DNA from 4 places in the Agrobacterium sp. 22-214-1 genome. Region 3 is predicted to be linked to each of the others. Evidence: riboswitches for the same ligand, from Rfam matches in the RefSeq annotation. Region 3 holds a riboswitch; each other region holds the start of a gene.

Evidence for each region. Region 3 has a riboswitch for cobalamin ahead of ACQZ5G_RS05620 (CbtB domain-containing protein). Riboswitches for the same ligand answer to the same signal wherever they lie in the genome.
Region 1: linked by a shared signal. The riboswitch ahead of ACQZ5G_RS19110 (DUF1636 family protein) and the one ahead of ACQZ5G_RS05620 (CbtB domain-containing protein) in region 3 are both predicted to bind cobalamin.
Region 2: linked by a shared signal. The riboswitch ahead of nrdH (glutaredoxin-like protein NrdH) and the one ahead of ACQZ5G_RS05620 (CbtB domain-containing protein) in region 3 are both predicted to bind cobalamin.
Region 4: linked by a shared signal. The riboswitch ahead of ACQZ5G_RS12665 (ABC transporter substrate-binding protein) and the one ahead of ACQZ5G_RS05620 (CbtB domain-containing protein) in region 3 are both predicted to bind cobalamin.

Annotation. Positions count from the first base shown of each region.
Region 1 covers NZ_JBNWCK010000005.1:292,078-294,270, reverse strand. The annotation lists gene ACQZ5G_RS19120 (cobyric acid synthase) at 1-103, opposite strand, end outside; gene cobO (cob(I)yrinic acid a,c-diamide adenosyltransferase) at 105-722, opposite strand; cobalamin riboswitch at 857-1,071, shown strand; gene ACQZ5G_RS19110 (DUF1636 family protein) at 1,193-1,618, shown strand; gene cobW (cobalamin biosynthesis protein CobW) at 1,615-2,193, shown strand, end outside.
Region 2 covers NZ_JBNWCK010000001.1:1,939,202-1,941,394, forward strand. The annotation lists gene nrdE (class 1b ribonucleoside-diphosphate reductase subunit alpha) at 1-616, opposite strand, end outside; gene nrdI (class Ib ribonucleoside-diphosphate reductase assembly flavoprotein NrdI) at 604-1,002, opposite strand; gene nrdH (glutaredoxin-like protein NrdH) at 1,015-1,236, opposite strand; cobalamin riboswitch at 1,548-1,771, opposite strand; gene ACQZ5G_RS09745 (nucleoside triphosphate hydrolase) at 1,905-2,193, opposite strand, start outside.
Region 3 covers NZ_JBNWCK010000001.1:1,106,907-1,109,099, forward strand. The annotation lists gene ACQZ5G_RS05610 (hypothetical protein) at 1-208, opposite strand, end outside; gene ACQZ5G_RS05615 (CbtA family protein) at 213-923, opposite strand; gene ACQZ5G_RS05620 (CbtB domain-containing protein) at 934-1,116, opposite strand; cobalamin riboswitch at 1,278-1,513, opposite strand; gene ACQZ5G_RS05625 (c-type cytochrome) at 1,561-2,193, opposite strand, start outside.
Region 4 covers NZ_JBNWCK010000002.1:623,542-625,734, forward strand. The annotation lists gene ACQZ5G_RS12660 (GNAT family N-acetyltransferase) at 60-938, shown strand; cobalamin riboswitch at 978-1,212, shown strand; gene ACQZ5G_RS12665 (ABC transporter substrate-binding protein) at 1,371-2,193, shown strand, end outside.

The sequences.
Region 1 (2,193 bases), on a different contig from region 3:
CGGACAGGCCGCGCTTGGCGAAGGCACGGGCAAGGCCGGCCACCATCAGCGATTTGCCGACATCCGAGCCGGTTCCCTGAAACATCAGCACGCGTGCAGCCATGTCAGAATTCTATCCCCGCCTGCGCCTTCACGCCCGCCTTGAAGTGATGTTTCACGAGGGTCATTTCCGTCACCATATCGGCCGCGTCGATGAGCGGTTGCTTGGCGTTGCGGCCGGTGACGATGACATGCAGATCGGGCCTGCGGCTGGAAAGCGTCTCGACCACCTCTTCCAGCGGCAGGTAATCGTAACGGAGCGCGATGTTCAGCTCATCGAGGATCAGCAGGCCGATGGTCTCGTCGGCCATCAGGACCCTGGCTTCCTCCCAGGCCTTTGCCGCCGCCGCGACGTCGCGTTTCAAATCCTGCGTGTCCCAGGTGAACCCCTCGCCCATGGTGCGCCACACGACCCTGTCGCCGAACAAAGTCAGCGCCTGCTGTTCTCCCGTCGACCATGCGCCCTTGATGAATTGAACGACGCCGACCCGCCGCCCGGTGCCGAGCATGCGCAGAGCAAGGCCGAAAGCGGCGGTGGATTTGCCCTTGCCGGGACCGGTATTGATCATCAGCAGACCTTTTTCGATGGTCTTTTCCGCAACCTCGGCGTCCTGCACCGTCTTGCGGTTGACCATTTTCTGCCGGTGACGTTCGGCTTCGCTGTCGCTGATGTCGCGTGTCATCGCGTTTTCCTTTTTATCCAGCGGCGCGGGACCCGGTGCCCCAGCCATTCGGAGCGGCGACTATACCCAATTTGCCGCACCCGGCAATGTGCGGGCCACAGGGCCGCGGCATTGACCCTCACGCCCGTTCAGCCTAAGGGTAACGGACTGACGGTCTTTTCCCGGCAACGGGAAAAGCTAAGAGGGAACACGGTTCCAGCCCGATTACCGGGTCATTCCGTGGCTGCCCCCGCAACTGTAAGCGGTAAGCCCGCACCGTAAAGCCACTGGACACCTCAACGGGTTCGGGAAGGCGGTGTCAGGGTGTAAAGCCGCGAGCCAGGAGACCTGCCGTTTCAGGAAAAACGTCTGCCGGGCGGGGTGCTCCGGTCAGTCGGTTAGATCGAACATCCGGTTTGCGCCTGTCCGCATACCGTATTCGACATCCGCACCCCCGAGATTTTTTTGCAAGGCGCGGGAAACGATACGGTTTGGATATTTCAGCGACATCTTCATGTACAGGCGGAAACACGCAGGACGAAACGGCGTCCGGCGTGACCGTCTTCGTTTGCAGAAGCTGTCGCGATGAAGCCGACCCCAATGCCGAACCGCGCCCCGGCTCACGCCTCGCCGATGCCGTCGTCGCAAAGGCGGAGGAAACGGGTGTCACCGTTCGTTCCGTCAACTGCCTCGCCAATTGCAAGCGCGGGCTTAGCGCCGTGCTGCGCAGCGCCAATGGCTGGTCCTATGTTTTCGGCGGGCTGACGACCGGTGATGCGGAAGATTTGCTGACCGGCGCACGGCTGCTGGCTGCCGCCCCCGACGGCCTGATGCCCTGGCGCGGTCGCCCCGAACCCTTAAAGCGCGGCATGGTGGCGCGCATTCCCCCATTCGATTTTACCGAGGAGAGATCATGAGCACCCTTCTGGACCGCGTTCCCTGCACCATCGTCACCGGCTTTCTGGGGGCTGGCAAAACCACGCTGCTGCGCGGCCTTCTCGAACAACTGGACGGCAAGCGGCTGGCGATCATCGTCAACGAATTCGGCGATATCGGCATCGATGGCGAGATTCTCAAAGGTTGCGGTATTGAAAGCTGCCCGGAAGAAAACATTGTCGAACTGGCCAATGGCTGCATCTGCTGCACGGTGGCGGATGATTTCCAGCCCGCCATCGAACAGATTCTGAGCCGCCAGCCGAAGGTGGAGCATATCCTCATCGAAACCTCCGGCCTCGCCCTGCCGAAGCCGCTGGTGCAGGCCTTCCAGTGGCCGGCGATCAAGAGCCGCGTGACGGTGGATGCCGTCGTGGCCGTGGTGGATGGCGCCGCCCTTGCCGAAGGGCAGGTGGCGCACGACATGGAAGCACTCGCCGCCCAGCGGGCCAATGACGAGGCGCTCGATCACGATGACCCGGTCGAAGAGGTTTTCGAGGATCAGGTTGCCTGCGCCGATCTTGTCGTGCTGACCAAGGCCGATCTTCTTGACGGTGCT
Region 2 (2,193 bases), 830 kb from region 3:
GACCAATGCTTTCCATATTGTCTTCCACACGCAGCAGAAAACACGAGACCAGTTCACCACGGCTCTTCTTGCCGGCGTTGAGGAATGTCGGCGTTGCCGGCTGGAAGCGGCCTGAAATGATTTCATCGACCAGATCGCGGGCAAGCTGCTCATCGCCACGCGCAAGGGCCAGCGCCACCATGCAGACGCGATCCTCGTAACGCTCCAGATAACGTTTTCCGTCGAAGGTCTTCAGCGTGTAGGAGGTGTAATATTTGAAGGCGCCGAGAAAGGTCGGGAAGCGGAATTTCCGGGCATAGGCTTCGTCATAGAGATCGCGGACGAAATTGAAGGAATACTGATCCAGTACCTCCTGCTCGTAATATCCCTCCGTCACCAGATAATCGAGCTTTTCCCTGAGGTTATGGAAAAAGACGGTATTCTGGTTGACGTGCTGGAGGAAATATTGCCGGGCAGCCAGGCGATCCTTGTCTAGCTGGATCTTTCCGTTCTCATCGTAAAGGTTCAGCATCGCGTTCAGCGCGTGGTAGTCCAGAGCCGCATCGAGCGGTTTCTGGGTTACGGCTGCCGGCTGTTTGACGTCCTTGCGAATGGCGCTCGAGGTCAGCGTGTCCAAAATCGTTCCAATCCATGTTTGACGTTGGCGACATCTTCCTCCGTGCCGAGAAGCTCGAAGCGATAGAGAAACGGCACTGCGCATTTGCGCGAGACGATATCTCCGGCGGATGCGAAAGCTGCGCCAAAATTCGTGTTTCCCGCCGCGATGACGCCGCGAATGAGATTTCGGTTGGAGGGCTCGTTCAAAAACCGGATGACCGGTTTCGGGACGGCGCCTTTGGTGCCACCACCCCCATAGGTGGGGGTGACCAGCACATAGGGCTCGGACACATGGGGAACATCTTCCTCAACGCCAAGCGGCAGGCGAAACAGACGCCGTCCCAGTTTCAGAAGGAAACGATGGGTGTTTTCAGAGCGGCTGGAATAATAGACGATCAGGCCCATCGCCCCGCCGCCTCAACTGATCGAGCCGATCATATCCGGCCGGAAACCCGCCCAATGGCGCTCACCGGCAACAACGACGGGCACCTGCATGTAGCCGAGGCCCCGGACATGATCGAGCGCATCCGCATCTTCGGAAATATCGACAATCTCATAGGGGACGCCGATGCGGTCGAGGGCGCGATAGGTGGCGGTGCATTGGACGCAGGCGGGCTTGCTGTAAACGGTGATGGTCATAATTTCCTCTCTCGAAGCCGGTTTCGGACACGGCTCAACATTGCCGATTGCAATCGCAATCGGACGGCGATGGTTCTGTCATTCAGGTGAGGCGCAGGGCCTTGGAAGGCTTCTCGCATTCAGGACGGAAACCGGGTCTGGTTTTCCTGGTGATGCTGCAAGCCGCGTAAAATCATTCCCTACGCCGACGAGCGCAGCAACTCAAACAAATGCACTGGCATGACTTCACCCCGAAGCTTGTTCTGGAGGGGGCAGAAAAGGGCGCACGCAAATCATTTGCGTCATACACCTTCCTCCGGACACCCCGCCCGTGGACGTTTGCGCTCAAGGCAGGTCTCCTGACTTGCGGGTCACAACATCTATTCCGGCCTTCCCGAAGCTTTCGGCTCCAGTGACCCAAATCGGAACGATGCTCACCGCTTACAGTTGCGGGGGCAGTTTCGGCCTTGCTCCGCCATAAAGGCGTTACGCACCGAATTCCCGTCTTAGCTCCCAATCCTTGCGAATCGGAAGAACCTCGAACACCACATATAGTATATGAGGAAATTTTCGCGTCAATAAATAGACACACAAAAGCCCCACCCTGTGGATCAAAAAGATTCAACACATGGTCAACAAAGGCTTAACGGCACATGCGTGCCGCCGCTCAAACAGAGAAAAGCGTTAATCTATTCCCAGATATCGATGTGAATATCGGCGGGACGGGCGTTTTCGATCACCCTTTTTCCGTTCGGAAGATCGTTTTCGAAAAGTTTGGCGTGGATATCAGCCTCGTCGAGACCGTAGCCCTGCCACCTTTTCCGCAGCCTCTCCTCCAGCACCTCGACGGACGGCCCGACAAAAATGGTGAGGTCGAAGCTTTTGGAAAGAGTTGTCCACGGCGCCTCGTCCAGCAGCAGATAATTGCCTTCAGCGAGGATAAAGCGTGTTTCCGGCGCAATCGCCCGGGCAGACGCT
Region 3 (2,193 bases):
GTAGATTTGCACGTTTGATCTTGGCAAGTGCCGCCGCCACAAAGGCGGCCTCATGGTCGTGGAAAAAGGCAAGAGCCGCCTCGCGTTCGGGATTCGGCCCCAGCACTGCCTTAAAGGCAAGGCGGTGCACGGCGCAGAAAGCGCCGTGACCGGGAACGGCAAAACGCAGCGCATCGAGTTCCTCACTCCATTCCGCTGCGTCCTGCATAGTCTCAGGCCGACTGGAAGCGCTTCAGGAAAAACGCGCTCAATATTCCGAGCAAAGCCCAGAAAACGAAGCTGGTCACGGTGGCGGCGACGATGAACTGACGCTCCAGCGGCAGCGGCGCCAGCGCATGTTCGCCTTCCGGCGGCAAGGGTGCGCCGACCACATGCGGTGCGACGATCAGCACCAGCGCCAATACGATGGCCCAGGGTTCGCGGCGGAATGCGATCAGTGCAATGCCGCCCGCGGTTGCGGCAACCGTCGCAAGCCACCAGATCTGCCGTGCCTCGAGCGCGGCAGCCGGGCTGCCCGGCAGTTCCGGCGGCAGGCCGATCATCGGAGCCAGCATGACGGCGGCAAAACCGGCAACGCCCCAAAGAAGGCCTTCGCGCCAGCCGCCATTCGTGCCACGCAGCGAAATGAGGCCGGTCAGCACCAGCGCATAACCGATGGCGGTCAGCACATTGGCGGCGACGGTATAGGCGGTGCGCTCGAAGCCATCGGCCGGAGCCCAGGCCTCGTCATTGTGCTCATGGGCGGGAACGGCAGCACCGGGCGCCGTCGCATCATGGCTGTGGGGCGCTTCGCCGGCGCTTTCATAGGTTTCCGCCTGAAGGATGAGCGGCGTCGTGCCAAAAGCCTGCATGGCCGAGACGGCGAAACCGCCAAGAATGCCGACGAGAACGGCGGTAAAGACGATATTGCGAAAAGACGACATGCCGTTCCCCTCAATGGCAGGGGAAGGCATTGGCATGACGCGTGTCATGCGCTGCGTTATGAACGGCCTCCACATGGGAAAAGCCGACAAAACCGACAACGAACAGGCCAAGCACGATCGCCGTCAGCGATTGCGCGAAGCTGGTTGTTTTTGCGGAAACGGCGGCGTTGGCCGTATTCTGGTTGATGGACATGGTGACCCCTCTCCGGCGCGACCCCGCGCCTTTGGACGCGGCCGGACGGCGAATGGCCGTCGAGCCGCTACGATACACTTCACCACGGGGATACGAGACTGACACAGGGAGGCGTCGATCCCACCACCCTGAAATTCCGCTCTTCCGGACACCCCGCCGGCATGGATATTTCCGCGATGGCAGGTCTCCTGGCTTACGGGTCAAAACCTGAAACACCTTCCCGGCGTCACCCTCTCTGGAAACCTTCGGTTCCCAGCGAGATGGCTTGCCAGTGGCATTTCGTTTCAGGCTCTCCGCTCACAGTTGCGGGGGCAGCCACGAATGAGGATTTCTCCCTATCGTGTTCCCTTTTCACCTTCCGGAACGCCCGGAAGGAACCATCACAGGATCGTTATCCGATGGGCGGGGTCGGGAGTCAATGGGCGTGCACACCCTCGGGGCACCCTATCGCGACGGTATGGCCTTCAGATAGGCGGCAATCGCATCGCGGTCTTCAGGCGTCAGATGCGCCATGTTCTGCTGCACCTTGACCATGGAGCCGCCGACGCTGTCGAATTCCGGGGTGAAGCCGTTTTCCAGATAGCTGGCAATATCGGCCTCGGCCCAGCTGCCGATGCTTTGCGAGCCGGGGGTAATGTCGGGAATGCGGCCCTCGCCTTCCGGGTTGGGACCGCCGGCCAGCCACTTGTCTTTTACGAAACCGCCAAGCGCATTGCGCGGCGTGTGGCATTCGCCGCAATGGCCCGGCCCTTCCACCAGATATTGGCCGCGCAGCAATTCGGCATTGGCATTGGCAAGCTCCACGCGGGGCCGCGCCGAGGGGTCGAAATAAAGGAATTTCCAGCCGCCCAGCGCCATGCGCAGATTGAAGGGGAACGGCAACTCGTGATCCGGCGCATCGTTCTGGCTGGCCGGCAGGGCTTTCAGATAACCGAAGAGATCGTTGATGTCCTTCTGCGTCATGCGGGCATAGGAGGCATAGGGAAAGGACGGGTAGAGATGTTCGCCGTTCCTGCCCACACCGCGCGTCATCGCATCGCCGAATTCAGCCAGCGTCCAGCCGCCGATGCCATGCTG
Region 4 (2,193 bases), on a different contig from region 3:
TCGTGAGCTGGGCTGCCGGGATCAAGATCCCGCGCCGGAGGGAATGAGAGCCGTTTGTCATGGAGCTGCTCAAAGTCGATAGTTTCGAGTTGCGGACAGTGGATATCGCCGATGTGGAGGCCGATCATCTGCATGCTTTGTCCATGGCTGTCGGATGGCGATATCACGCGAACGAATGGTGTTTCCTGCGGCAGTGCGGCGTCGGCCTTGCCGCGCTTGACGAAATCGATCGCGTTGTCGCAACGGCAATGCTGTTTCCTTATGATGAGGCTTTCGCGACGGTCGGCATGGTCATCGTTTCCCCCCGTTTGCAGGGGCAGGGTGTTGCACCATGGCTGGTGGGCCAACTCATTGCGGGCTACCCTGACGCGGCCCTGCGGTTGAACGCCACGGAAGCCTCGCGACGGCTTTTCGCACGGCTGGGTTTTGTCGGAGATACGGAAAAAGTACATCTCCTGCGCGGCAAGGCGCGCTGCCCTGCCGAGATGCCGACGCTTGGAAGAAAACAGAGAATCGAGCCGCTGTCCGAGGATCATTTGTCCGCCGTGGCGGATCTGGATCGGGCGGCTTTCGGTGTTTCGCGCCGGGGTGTCCTGCAACGCCTTCTCCGGGAAAATACGGGTTACGGCCTGTTCGAGGCCGATCGTCTTGCCGCCTTTGCATTGCGGCGTGCTGCGGGGCGGGGCCATATTGTCGGCCCGGTCGTCGCCGGTGACGAGGCGGATGCGATTGCGCTGGTGAGGCGACATTTTTCTGATCTCGACGATCAGCTTGTCCGTCTCGATGCCGTGCGGGATAGCGGTCTTCTGACCGAGTTCCTGGCACAATCCGGGCTGGTGGTGATCGAAACGCTCACCACCATGTCGAAAGGCGTACCGCAACCGGCAGGCTCCGGTTCCGCAAAGATTTTCGCCCTGGCGGGCCCGTCTTTGTGCTGAGGTGCGGCACTATCGCAATTGACGCCCCGCCTCATGCCCCTTATGTGAGAAAGCGACGGTTCCTGCAGCCGAAAGGCGAAGGGATTAATAGGGAACATGGTGCGGGCGATCTTTTTCGCCCAATGCCGTGGCTGCCCCCGCAACTGTAAGCGGATTGTCGTTCATCCCCGTGACGCTCCAAGGCGTCATGCCACTGTATTCTCCGGAATGCGGGAAGGCAGATGAGTGACGCAAATCCGTGAGCCAGGAGACCTGCCGTCGAAATATAAACCATCGTTACGGGCGGGGAAGCCCGGAGGAGGAGGTTGTAATGTTATTTCATAACATTTCGTTTGCGTCCTATTGCCGTTCTCCGTACAAGACGTCCCGCTGTTGCTGCGCGTTCTGACGCCTGCTGCTCTGGAATAAGATTTACTTTCGACTGGAGAACATATGTTTCATTCTAGACGCCTGCCGGTCCATGCCGGTTTTCTGGCCGCTGCGCTTGCGGCTTTGCCTGTCGCCGGCGCCAATGCTGCCGAAACCACCTATCCCCTGACGATCAACAGCTGCGGTCAGGAGATCACCTTCAGGCAGGCGCCCGCCCACACCGTGTCCGTCGGCCAGAGCACGACCGAGGTTCTTTACCTCCTCGGCCTCGCCGACAAGGTGGTCGGCACGGCGCTGTGGATCGGTCCGGTTCTGAAGGGGTACGAGGAGGCCAATGCCAGGGTCGAGCGTCTGGCTGACAATGATCCGAGCTTCGAGGCGGTCATCGGCAAGAAGCCGGACCTCGTGACGACGCAGTTCCAGTGGCAGATCGGCCCGGAAGGCGTTGTCGGAACACCGGCGCAATTCGCCGAGCTTGGCGTTCCCGTTTATACCTCGCCCGCCGATTGCATGGGCAAGGACAATTCCGGCGGCGGTGACGGCGTGCGCAACACCGTCTTCACCATGGATCTGATCTACCAGGAAATCCGCGATCTCGCCAAGATCTTCAACGTGCAGGATCGCGGTGAAGAGGTCGTTGCCGACCTGAAGAAGCGTGAAGAAGCCGCCCGCGCCAAGATCGCCTCGGCCAACGGTAAGCTTTCGGCCGTCTTCTGGTTCTCCAGCGCCGAGCTGGATATCGATCCCTATGTGGCCGGCCGCAATGGCGCGCCCGGCTACATCATGTCCGCGCTGGGGTTGAAGAACGTCATCGAAAGCGATGAAGAGTGGCCGACCGTCGGCTGGGAAACCATCGCCAAGGCAAATCCCTCCATCATCGTCGCCG